DNA from 2 places in the Desulfuromonas sp. KJ2020 genome. Region 1 is predicted to be linked to the other one. Evidence: riboswitches for the same ligand, from Rfam matches in the RefSeq annotation. Region 1 holds a riboswitch; the other holds the start of a gene.
What was found. A riboswitch is a leader RNA that binds a small molecule or an ion and turns the genes downstream of it on or off. The one in region 1 is predicted to bind thiamine pyrophosphate.

Region 2: it holds a riboswitch for thiamine pyrophosphate, as region 1 does, so the genes downstream of both, thiF (sulfur carrier protein ThiS adenylyltransferase ThiF) here and thiD (bifunctional hydroxymethylpyrimidine kinase/phosphomethylpyrimidine kinase) in region 1, are expected to answer to the same signal.

What each region holds. Positions count from the first base shown of each region.
Region 1 is NZ_JAKUKE010000001.1:60,477-65,860, forward strand. It holds gene purH (bifunctional phosphoribosylaminoimidazolecarboxamide formyltransferase/IMP cyclohydrolase) at 1-145, opposite strand, end outside; gene MJO47_RS00320 (ASKHA domain-containing protein) at 238-1,473, opposite strand; gene alr (alanine racemase) at 1,518-2,651, opposite strand; TPP riboswitch at 2,868-2,970, shown strand; gene thiD (bifunctional hydroxymethylpyrimidine kinase/phosphomethylpyrimidine kinase) at 3,038-4,456, shown strand; gene thiC (phosphomethylpyrimidine synthase ThiC) at 4,523-5,384, shown strand, end outside.
Region 2 is NZ_JAKUKE010000001.1:1,596,517-1,601,900, forward strand. It holds gene thiE (thiamine phosphate synthase) at 55-711, opposite strand; gene thiH (2-iminoacetate synthase ThiH) at 715-1,845, opposite strand; gene MJO47_RS07315 (thiazole synthase) at 1,848-2,618, opposite strand; gene thiS (sulfur carrier protein ThiS) at 2,673-2,873, opposite strand; gene thiF (sulfur carrier protein ThiS adenylyltransferase ThiF) at 2,870-3,694, opposite strand; TPP riboswitch at 3,748-3,851, opposite strand; gene MJO47_RS07330 (hypothetical protein) at 4,020-4,331, shown strand; gene glpK (glycerol kinase GlpK) at 4,375-5,384, opposite strand, start outside.

The DNA of each region.
Region 1 (5,384 bases):
GCACGGGCAGCCCCTCCTGGCGAAGCAGCGATGCCGTCCCTCCCGTGGAAAGGATCTCCACGCCGAAAGCATTGAGCTCCCTGGCAAATTCGACGATGCCGGTCTTGTCCGAAACACTGATGAGGGCACGTTTGATGGCGGCCATGACACCTATCCTTTCTATTGACTCTTCTCTGTATGCGGTTTACTGAATCTACGGCTGGCTAAAAAACAAAAAAACCGTCAACTGGCGGTTTTTCAGAAATCGAGCGACTTGATGAAGGCATCTTCAAAGACCGGTGTACCGGAAAGGGGGTAGGGTTTCAGGGATCGCGCCAATCCTTCCACCTCGGCAACGCCGTCCTTTTGGAGCAGCATCCGGCCGACACCCCGCAGGGCGCCACCGGCGACAAAATGAACATTTTCTAGCATGTTTTCCGGCAGCATGGCAACCCTTTTCAGGACTTCAGACGGCAAGGACAAACCAAGGGCCCCGGTCAACATCACCTGAATATCCTTAGCTCCTTCCAGCCCCGCCCGCTTCAGCAGGCAGTCGACGCCGGCCCGGATCGCCCCCTTGGCCAGCTGAAAGCTGCGAATATCCTGCTGGGTCAGGCGCAGATCGATCACGGCATCGCGAAACAGGCGCAGCGAGCGCTCGCCCGTTTCCTCGACGATATAGCGGGAGAGGTTGGTTTCAATACTGGCGGCGTCCACGATGGTACCCCGCGAGTCGATCAACCCCTCCCGCCGGGCCAGGGCGACGACCTGGGCCAGGCCGCTGCCACAGAGGCCGCGGGCGGGCCCGCCGCCGACGACCTTGAGTGCCCAGCGGTCGGCCTCCAGGGCGATCCCCTCGATGGCGCCCTCCCCCAGCGGCATCCCGCAGGAGATCCCGGCCGCTTCGAAAGCGGGCCCCGCCGCCACCGAAGTAACCAGCCAACGCCCCTCATGATAAAGCGCCATCTCGCCGTTGGTGCCCACATCCAGATAGAGGGTCCGGGCCGACTGGGGGGGATGGGCATGGAGGAAAGCGACGAGATCGCCTCCCACGTAGCCGCTAACCAACGGAAAGAGATAGAGCGCACAGGGCAGGTCCAGGCCAAGGGAAAGGGGCTCGAGGCTGAGCCCCTGCCGGAAGACGGGCTTGTGGGGAGGATAGAGAAGACTGTCGACAGGGCACCGGCAGAGCAGATGGGAAACCGCCGGGTTGGCGGCGGCGGCCGCCGCTTGCACCTGTTGCCGCGAAAGATCCGCCTGGCGCAGCAATTCGGCGAGCAGGGCGTCCATCCCCTCGACCAGGAGGGTCTGCAGCCTTTCCCCCTCACCCCGCTGAGCGGCCTCGAGACGACGCACCACGTCACTACCAAGGACATATTGGGGGTTTCTCAGCCGCCCTTCGGCCAGCACCTCGCCTTTCCGATCGAGCAGCCGAGCCGCCAGCGTGGTCGTTCCCAGATCGAAAGCCAAAACGCATGGTTCACCGGTCATCATGGGATTCCTTTGCGCCCGCCCGCCGCCTTCAGGCTGGGGGCAATTCAGCGGTCATCATGGTAAAGACGGGGGATCTGCTTACTGACCTGGCAGAAAATTTCGTAGGAGATGGTTCCTGCCTTTGCCGCCAGTTCTTCGGCACCAATGCAGTTATCCCCGTCGCCGCCCAGCAGCGTCACCCTGTCCCCCACCTGAACCCCGGGGATATCGCTGACATCGATCATTGTCCAGTTCATGCATACGGTACCGGCTACCCGCGCCCGCTGTCCACGCACGAGCACTTCCCCACAACCGGACAGGCGACGGCTATAGCCGTCGCTGTAGCCGACCGGAATGGCAGCCAGTACGGAGGGCCGCTCGGCCTTGAAGCGATGACCGTAGGACACCCCGGTGCCGACGGGAACCTGCTTGAGCTGGTAGATATGAGTGCGCCAGCTCATGACCGATCGCAGATCGAGACGGCCGGCGAAGGCGTCGGAAGGCAGCGCTCCATAGAGGACGATGCCGGGACGCACCAGATTGCATGCGGGCAGATGATGGGCGAAGAGCGCGGCGCTGTTGCTCAGATGAACCCACAAGGGCTGATGGCCAGCGTCACGAATCTGCTGCAGCATGCCGCAGAACGTTTCATACTGACGGGACGTCAGGGGATCCTGCGGCGCATCGGCCAGCGCCAGATGAGACAGAACCCCTTCGAGCCGCAGCCCTTTCCAGGCAGCCATCTCCGCCAGCACCGCACCCAGCTCCTCGGGCCGAAAACCGACCCGCCCCATACCCGTATCGAGCTTGAGGTGGAAGGGACAGACTTGACCGTTAGCCAGAGCGACTTGGTTCAGACGCCTCGCGGTCTCGACATCGAACAAAATAGGAATTAAGCGGTGGCGGAGGAGAGCCTCTTCCTGACCCGGGAAAAACCCTCCCAAGATGACAACAGGACGGTCGATCCCCGCCTCACGTAACTGCTGCCCCTCCTGCACGGAGGCCACACCGAACAGATCGGCGCCTTCGTCCTGCAGGCAGACCGCCACCGGCCCGATCCCGTGACCATAGGCGTCTGCCTTGACGACCGCCAGCAGCTTGCGCTCTGCTCCCGCCTGACTACGCGCCTGGCGGAAGTTGTGACGCAGGGCGGCAAGATTTATCTCGACAAAAGTTGGAAACGTAGAATCAGGAGACATAACGGCAAGGCCTCTGGAAGAAAAATTTTTCTTAGCACGACGGTCCGAGACTGTAAAGGAGAAACTCATGATCCCGCCGGCGGCGGAATCGTGATTTCCGCATTATTCTGGTTGACAGCAAAACCCTAATCCATTAGGCTTTTTTCTTCTTCTCACGGCCTCGTCCGGGGATGAAGGGCGGCAGGCGCCGGCACAGGCAAAGCCGCTTGAAAAAGTGCAGACCGCTAGGGGAGTGGCACACTGAGAATCCCGCAACCAGGGATGACCCTTTGAACCTGATCCGGTTCGTACCGGCGTAGGGAAGCGGCGAGAGGAACCGGTTGTTTTCCGATCGTCATGCCCTGCGAAGGCATGACGATTTTTTATTTTGCCACTGAGAGCTCATGATGATTGACGGACTTTACCTGATCACCGCCCAGGAACCGGTAGAGATCATGCTGGACAAGGTGGCCTCCGCCCTGCAGGGTGGGGTTCGCGTCGTCCAATACCGGGACAAGGTGCGGCCCGATCAGGAGCAACTGGCCATCGCCTGCCAGCTCAAACAGCTCTGCCGGCAACGGGGAGCCACCTTTATCGTCAACGACGATCCGGTCATCGCCCAGGCCAGCGGCGCCGACGGCGTTCATATTGGCCAGCAGGATGGCGCCGTCGGCGAGGCCCGTCGCATTCTGGGGCCAAACAAGATCATTGGCGTCTCCACCCGCAATGCCGAAGAAGCTCTCAAGGCCCAGAGGCAGGGGGCGGACTACGTCGCCGTCGGCAGCATCTATCCGACCACCAGCAAGGACGATATCCAGGTGGTGGGGCTCGACATACTCAAAAAGGTGCGCAAGGCCGTGCAGATACCGGTAGTGGCCATCGGCGGCATCAACCGCGACAACGGCAGTGACGTCCTCGCGGCCGGCGCCGACGCCCTCTGCGTCATCTCGGCGGTCATGGCCGACCCGGCCCCGGCGCTGGCTGCCGGCGAAATCGCCCTGCTCTTTAATCGTCACAATCCCTTCCCCCGCGGCAAGGTTCTCACCATTGCCGGTTCGGATTCAGGGGGGGGAGCGGGCATTCAGGCCGACCTTAAAACTATCACCCTGCTGGGCAGCTTCGGCATGAGCGCCCTCACCGCCCTCACCGCCCAGAACACTCTCGGGGTCAAAGGGGTGCACCCCGCCCCCGTGGATTTCGTCACGGCCCAGATCGAGGCGGTGCTCGCGGACCTGGGTACCGACACCGTCAAAACAGGCATGCTCTTTTCGGCCGAAATCGTCGAGCAGGTAGCCCGCGCCATCGACCAGCACGCCCTGCTTGCCGTGGTCGACCCGGTCATGATTGCCAAGGGGGGCGCTCCCCTGCTGCAACAGGAGGCCATCGCGGCTTTTGTCCAGCACCTGCTGCCGGTCGCCTACCTGCTGACTCCCAACCTGCCTGAAACGGAGGCCCTGACCGGTTTTGCCGTGCGTAACGAAAAGGACATGGAGCGCGCCGCCCGCCGGTTGCAGCAGATGGGCGCCCGCCATGTCCTGATTAAAGGGGGCCACCTTGAAGGAGCCGCCGTCGACCTGCTGCTGGCCGACGACCAGCTGCACCGCCTGGCCGCCCCCCGCCTGGACACCCCCAACACCCACGGTACCGGCTGCACCTACTCGGCCGCCATTGCCACCTTCCTCGCCCAGGGGGTGCCACTGACCCAGGCCGTCGAGCAGGCCAAAACCTTCATCACCGAAGCCATCCGCAGCTCCTTTGATTTGGGCACGGGACACGGCCCCGTCAACCACTATCGGGCCGCCCGGCTTTTCCGCCAGCCCGAGTGAACCCGGTTCGACACTTTTTCACAACTGACGGCCTGCCTGAGCGGACCGTAAATGCGAGGGAAAAACATGACCCAGCTTGAAATCGCCCGCCAGGGCCTGATCTCCGACAAGATGCAACAGGCCGCGGCCGCTGAAGGCATCGACCCTGAAATTCTGCGCCAGCGCATTGCCGAAGGTACCGCCATCATCTGCCACAACAATCGGCACATCAACGGCATCCCTCTGGCCGTGGGCAAGGGCCTGCGCACCAAGGTCAACGCCAACATCGGCACCAGCAAGGACGACACCAGCATCGACAAAGAACTGGAAAAGGCCCGGGTCGCCGTCGCCGCCGGCGCCGACGCCATCATGGATCTCTCCACCGGCGGCCCCATCGATGAGATCCGTGCCGCCATCATTCGCGAAACCAGCGCCTGCATCGGTTCGGTCCCCCTCTATCAGGCCGCCGTCGATACCGTCGTCCGCAAAAAGAAGGCCATGGTCGACATGACGGTCGACGAGATCTTCGACGGCATCAAAAAGCACCTCGACGACGGCGTCGATTTCATCACCGTGCACTGCGGCGTCACCCGCGCCACTGTCGAGCGCATGGACCGTGAGGGACGCATCATGGAGGTTGTTTCCCGCGGCGGCTCCTTCACCATCGAATGGATGACCCGCAATCAGGCCGAAAACCCCCTTTACGAGCACTTCGACCGTCTGCTCGAACTGGTCAAGCCCTACGATGCCACCCTCTCCCTCGGCGACGGCTTCCGCCCCGGCTGCCTGGCCGACGCCACCGACCGCGCCCAGATTCATGAGCTCATCGTGCTGGGCGAACTGACCCAGCGCGCCTGGGACGCCGGTGTGCAGGTGATGATCGAGGGGCCGGGGCACGTGCCCCTCAACCAGATCGAAGCCAATATCCAGTTGCAGAAGCGGCTCTGCC
Region 2 (5,384 bases), 1.5 Mb from region 1:
GAAGTGGTTTAATCCCCCGTCACGGTCTCATCGTACCGTGGCGGGGGATTTTTTTTAAACGCGGGCAGCTGGTCGAGGAGCCAGCGCCGTCAGAAACGTACGGGCGGCTTCGGCCGGGTCGGCGGCCGTCAGGATGGCGCCGATACAGGCGGCGCGGGTGCAGCCCGCTTCCAGCAGTTCGGCCACGCGGGCGGGGGTGACACCGCCGAGAGCGAAAACGGGGATAGGGGCGGTGGCGCAGGCCTGGCGCAGGGCGCCCGGACCGACGGGGGCGCCATAGGGGAGTTTGGAGGGGGTGGCGTAGACGGGACCGAAGGTGACGAAGTCGGCGCCCTGCTCGGCGGCCCTGAGGATCTCGTCGGCCCGGTGGGTGGAGACGCCGAGGAGCCGGTCGGGGCCGAGCAGCCGCCGGGCGACGGCGACAGGGAGGGAGTCGCCCCCCAGGTGGACGCCGTCGGCATCCACGGCCAGCGCGACATCAAGGCGGTCGTTGATGAGCAGGCGGGCGCCGGCCTCGCGGGTGAGGCCGCGCAGCTGTCTGGCCAGCGTGTAGAGGGCGGCGACGGGCAGGTCCTTCTCCCGCAGTTGTACGGCCCGCACGCCGCCGGCCAGGGCCTGGCGCACGGTTTCCACCAGATCGCGACCGTCCGTCAGCATATGGCGGTCACTGATGAGATAGAGGCTGAAGTCGACGACACCCGCTCCCGACATGGCTCAGTGGCTGCCGATGGCTTTGTCGAGAAAGGCGCTGTCCCAGTCTTTCCACACCGTCTCGTAGCCCTTGGCGCGGATCATGCGGCAGACCTCTTCAACGCTGCGGTCGTCGTCGATGGCGAACTGCTCGGTGCTCTTCTCCTTGTTCAGGTAGCCACCGGGGGCGGTGCTGGAGCCGGCGCTCATCTGGGTGATGCCCAAAGGGAGCAGGTGATCGCGCAGGCTGGCGCTCTCCCGGGTGGAAAGCACCAGGCCGGCGTCGGGCAGCAACAGGCGCAAGGCGCAGATCAGCTGGACGAAGGCGCGGTCCGACACCGGGTGCAGGGGTTGGAAGCCGCCGTCGGCCGGGCGGATGCGCGGAAAGGAGACGCTGACCTGGGTGCGCCAGTAGTGTCTTCCGAGGTGAAGGGCGTGCAGCCCGACGAAGAAGGCTTCGGCGCGAAAGTGGCCGAGGCCGAGCAAAGCGCCGAGGCCGATACGGCGCAGACCGGCGGCCCCGCCGCGCTCGGGGGTGAGCAGGCGCCAGTCGTAGTCACGCTTGCGGCCGAAGGGGTGCATCTCGGCGTAGAGGCCGCGGTCGTAGGTCTCCTGATAGATGGTGAGGCCGTCGACGCCGGCGCCGACCATCTGCCGGTAGCCGTCGGTATCCATGGGGTAGACCTCGATGCTGATCGAGCTGAACAGCGGCGCCAGGCGGCGCACCGCCTGGGCCAGAAAATCGTTGTCCACGGCCGTGGGGGCTTCCCCCGTCACCAGCAGGATGTGCTCAAAACCTTTGGCCCGTAGGGCGCGGGCTTCCTCTTCGGCCTCGTCGAGGCTGAGGGTCTGCCGGCCGACCTTGTTGGTGGCGTTGAAGCCGCAGTAACGGCAGCCGTTGCTGCAGACGTTGGAGAGGTAGAGGGGGGCATAGAGCAGAATATTGCGGCCAAAGCGCTGCAGGGTCTGACGATGGGCCTTCTGGGCCATGGGCTCGAGATAGGCGGCGGCCGCCGGTGACAGCAGGGCCTTGAAGTCCTCGGGTCGCAGGCGCTCGGCCGCCAGCGCCCGTTCCACCTCTGCGGCCGTTTTGCCTTCGATATCCGCCAGCACCTGCTGGTAGTCGTATTCTTGGATGACGTCGAGAAAACTCATGTTCAATTCCCTAGAAAGCCTGTCAGCGGGCTGGAGGCCTCGGCCTGCTGACGCTGTTCGCCCAGCCCGGCCAGAAAGGCCTCGCGACCGGCTTCCACCCCTTTTTTGAAAGCGGCACCCATGGCCCCGGGATTGCCGCTGACGGCGAGAGCCGTGTTGACCAGGACGGCGTCGGCCCCCATCTCCATGGCTTCGGCGGCGTGGGAAGGCGCTCCCAGCCCGGCGTCAACCACCACCGGCACGATGGCCTGCTCGATGATGATGGCGATGTGGTCGCGGGTGCGCAGTCCCTTGTTAGTGCCGATGGGGGCGCCCAGGGGCATGACGGTGGCGGTGCCCACTTCCTGCAGGTGCTTGGCCAGCACGGGGTCGGCGTTGATGTAAGGCAGCACGATGAACCCTTCCTTGACCAGGATTTCAGCGGCCTTGAGGGTTTCGATGGGGTCGGGCAGCAGGTAGTAGGGGTCGGGGGTCACCTCAAGCTTGACCCAGGGTTCGCAGCCGGCGGCGCGGGCCAGGCGGGCCAGACGCACCGCTTCGTCGGCGTCGCGGGCGCCGCTGGTGTTGGGCAGCAGCAGATACCTGTCGCGGTCGATCGCGCCCAGCATGCTGTCCTGGGGATTGTCGATATCGACCCGGCGCAGGGCGACGGTGACGATTTCGCAGCCCGAATTCTCCATGGCCGCCACCATGGCGTCGTTGGAGGCAAATTTGCCGGTACCGACCAGCAGCCGGGAGTTGAAAGCGCGTCCTGCAATAATAAGTTGGTCCATAGGCCTTCCTTTATAGGAATGAGTGAGGTGCGGGGGTAGGGTGCGCGGCCGGGTTCAGCCGCCGCCGACAAAGTGAACGATCTCGATCCGGTCGCCATCCTGCAGGTGGGTGGTGGCAAAGGCCTGCCTGGGCACGATGGCCCGGTTGAGCTCCACAGCGACCCGGTCGTCGGCCAGTTGCAGCTGTTCGATAAGTTCGGCCACTGTCAGGGCGGCTTCAAGGGTCTTTTCCCTTCCATTGAGAAGAATTGTCATGAAAAATCCTTTTCGTCTTCCGGAGTTTCACCGAGAAGGAGTCGAAGCACGGCGTTGGCCTGATGGTGGGCGGCGATGCCGACGCGAGGCGCCATGAGACCCTGGCCCGGCCGCGCTTCGCTGTCGCCGTCGCCGACCAGGTAGAGGCGGCTGGCGGCCCGGCGGGTGATGATGGTGTTGGACGGCCCGGCTCCGGCCACACCGGAAGCCGCCACGATGGGGGCCGCCGAATTCGTCTGCAGAAAGGTCTGGACGAGCATGGCCTTCTGGTCCGGGGCATCGAAGGCTTCCACCAGTACATCGACGCCGGCAAAGACTTCGGCGATATTCGAGGGGGTGAGACGGCCGTTGAAGAGGCGGAGGTCGACGCCGGGGTTGATACGGCGCAGGTTGTCCCGCAGAGCCTCGACCTTGGGCTGGCCAATCTGGTCGATGAAGAACTGCTGGCGGTTGAGGTTGGAGGGTTCGACGACATCGAAGTCGGCCAGAATGAGGCCACCGATGCCAGAGCGGGCGAGGGCGACGGCCACGGCCGAGCCGAGGCCGCCGGTGCCGGCGATGCCGACGGTGCCCTGCTTGAGTTTGGCCTGCACGCCAGGCGTGTGACGGGCACAGAGCAGAGCTTCGAATTCCGCCGGTGAAGGCTGCTCGCCCCGGCGGATGAGGACGACGCGGTCCCCTTCGGCCAGTGCTCGGTCGTCAGAGAGGGCGAAGCCGTTGACGATGAGCACGTCGGCGCCAGGATTGAAACGGTCGCGCAGCTGGTAGAGGGTCAGCCCTTCCCCGGTGTCGAGTGGATTTTCGTTGAGATAGATGGTCATAAAAAGAAAAGGCCGCAGAAAGCGGCCTTTTTCGGCTGGATAAATCCAGTGCTCCGAATCGTGCGCCGCTTCCCTACGCCGGTATCACCCGGATCAGGTTCAAAGGGTCGCCTCGCCGTGGCCAGGCTCTCAGTAAAAAACTCCCCTAGGGCATTTCCAATTGTGGTGAGTCGGTACGTTAGCAACAGCGCTGCGGGTCCGTCAACTTTTTTCTCCCTTTGCCGTTGTTTTTCCCCGTCGATTTGATTACTATGAGGCCCTTCCGAAAACCTGCGAAAACCCCGCTGTGGCTGGTTGCCGACAGGGTGGAAGAGGAGGAGAAACCATGACAATTTCAGATCGCTATCGGGACCTGGTGAACGAGGCTGCACAACTGGTGCAGAAGCTGGATGGGACGGCGGATGACAAGGCTGTCCAGGGTGTGCGCCAGGGGCTGGCCGGGCTGGAAGAACTCAAGGAGCAGGTAGGGGAGATCCCCCGTATCCGTCTGGAGGTCGAGCTGACGCCGGTACTGCTGGCTGCCCATACCCGGCTGGATCGGGCCAGGCTGCTGCTGGAAGAGGCCGGCGCCGAGGACCTGGCCGTGGCCGTCTGGGATGTCGAGCAGAAGATCTACCGTCTCCTCAACGAGCTGTAATTCCCCTCTCCGCTGGCCGGGGCTTTTCCTGTCGCCCTTATTGTCAGGCTTTCGACACGGCCTGCCGCCAGTCGCGAATCAATTCTTCCCGGCGCTTTTCCGCCATTTCGGGGGCAAAGCGTCGTTCTTCCCGCCAACTCTGCCGCAGTTCATCGAGATTTTCCCAGAACCCTACCGCCAGGCCCGCCAGCATGGAGGCGCCCAGGGCCGTGGTTTCCACGGTCTGCGGGCGGACGACCGGCAGCTGCAGCAGGTCGGCCTGCAGCTGCATGAGCAGGTTGTTCTGGGCGGCGCCGCCGTCCACCTTGAGGTGTCGCAGCGCGGCGCCCCGGTCTTCGGTCATGGCTGCTACCAGGTCGTGAATCTGCAGCGCCATGCCCTCCAGGGTGGCCCGGGCCAGGTGGGCGGCGGTCGTGCCGCGGGTGATGCCACTGATCAGCCCGCGGGCGCCGCTCTTCCAGTGGGGGGCGCCCAGTCCGGTGAGGGCAGGGACGAAAACGACGCCACCGCTGTCCGGGACGGAAGCGGCCAGGTGCTCGATATCCGCTGAGGCGGGGAAGAGACCGAGGCCGTCCCGCAGCCATTGCACGGCCGCGCCGGCAATGAAGGCGCTTCCTTCCAGCGCGTAGCTGGTACGGCCGTCGAGCTGCCAGGCGACGGTGGTCAGCAGGCCGTGGCCGCTCTCCACCGGTTCTTCTCCCGTGTTCTGCAGCAAAAAGGCGCCGGTGCCGTAGGTGCACTTGGCTTCGCCGGCCTCGAAGCAGGCCTGTCCGAAGAGGGCCGCCTGCTGGTCTCCGGCCATGCCGGCCACCGGGATACCGTCGGGGAGAAGATCCAGACCGCGGGTCTGGCCGTATACGGCCGAGGAGGGGACGATGTCGGGAAGGACGGCCGCCGGAACCTCAAAGAGGTCGAGGAGCTCCTTGTCCCAATCGAGGCGGCGCAGCTCCATGAGCAGGGTGCGCGAAGCGTTGGAGACGTCGGAAACGTGGCGGCGCCCGCCGGTGAGGCGCCAGACCAGGAAGGTGTCGATGGTGCCAAAGGCCAGATCGC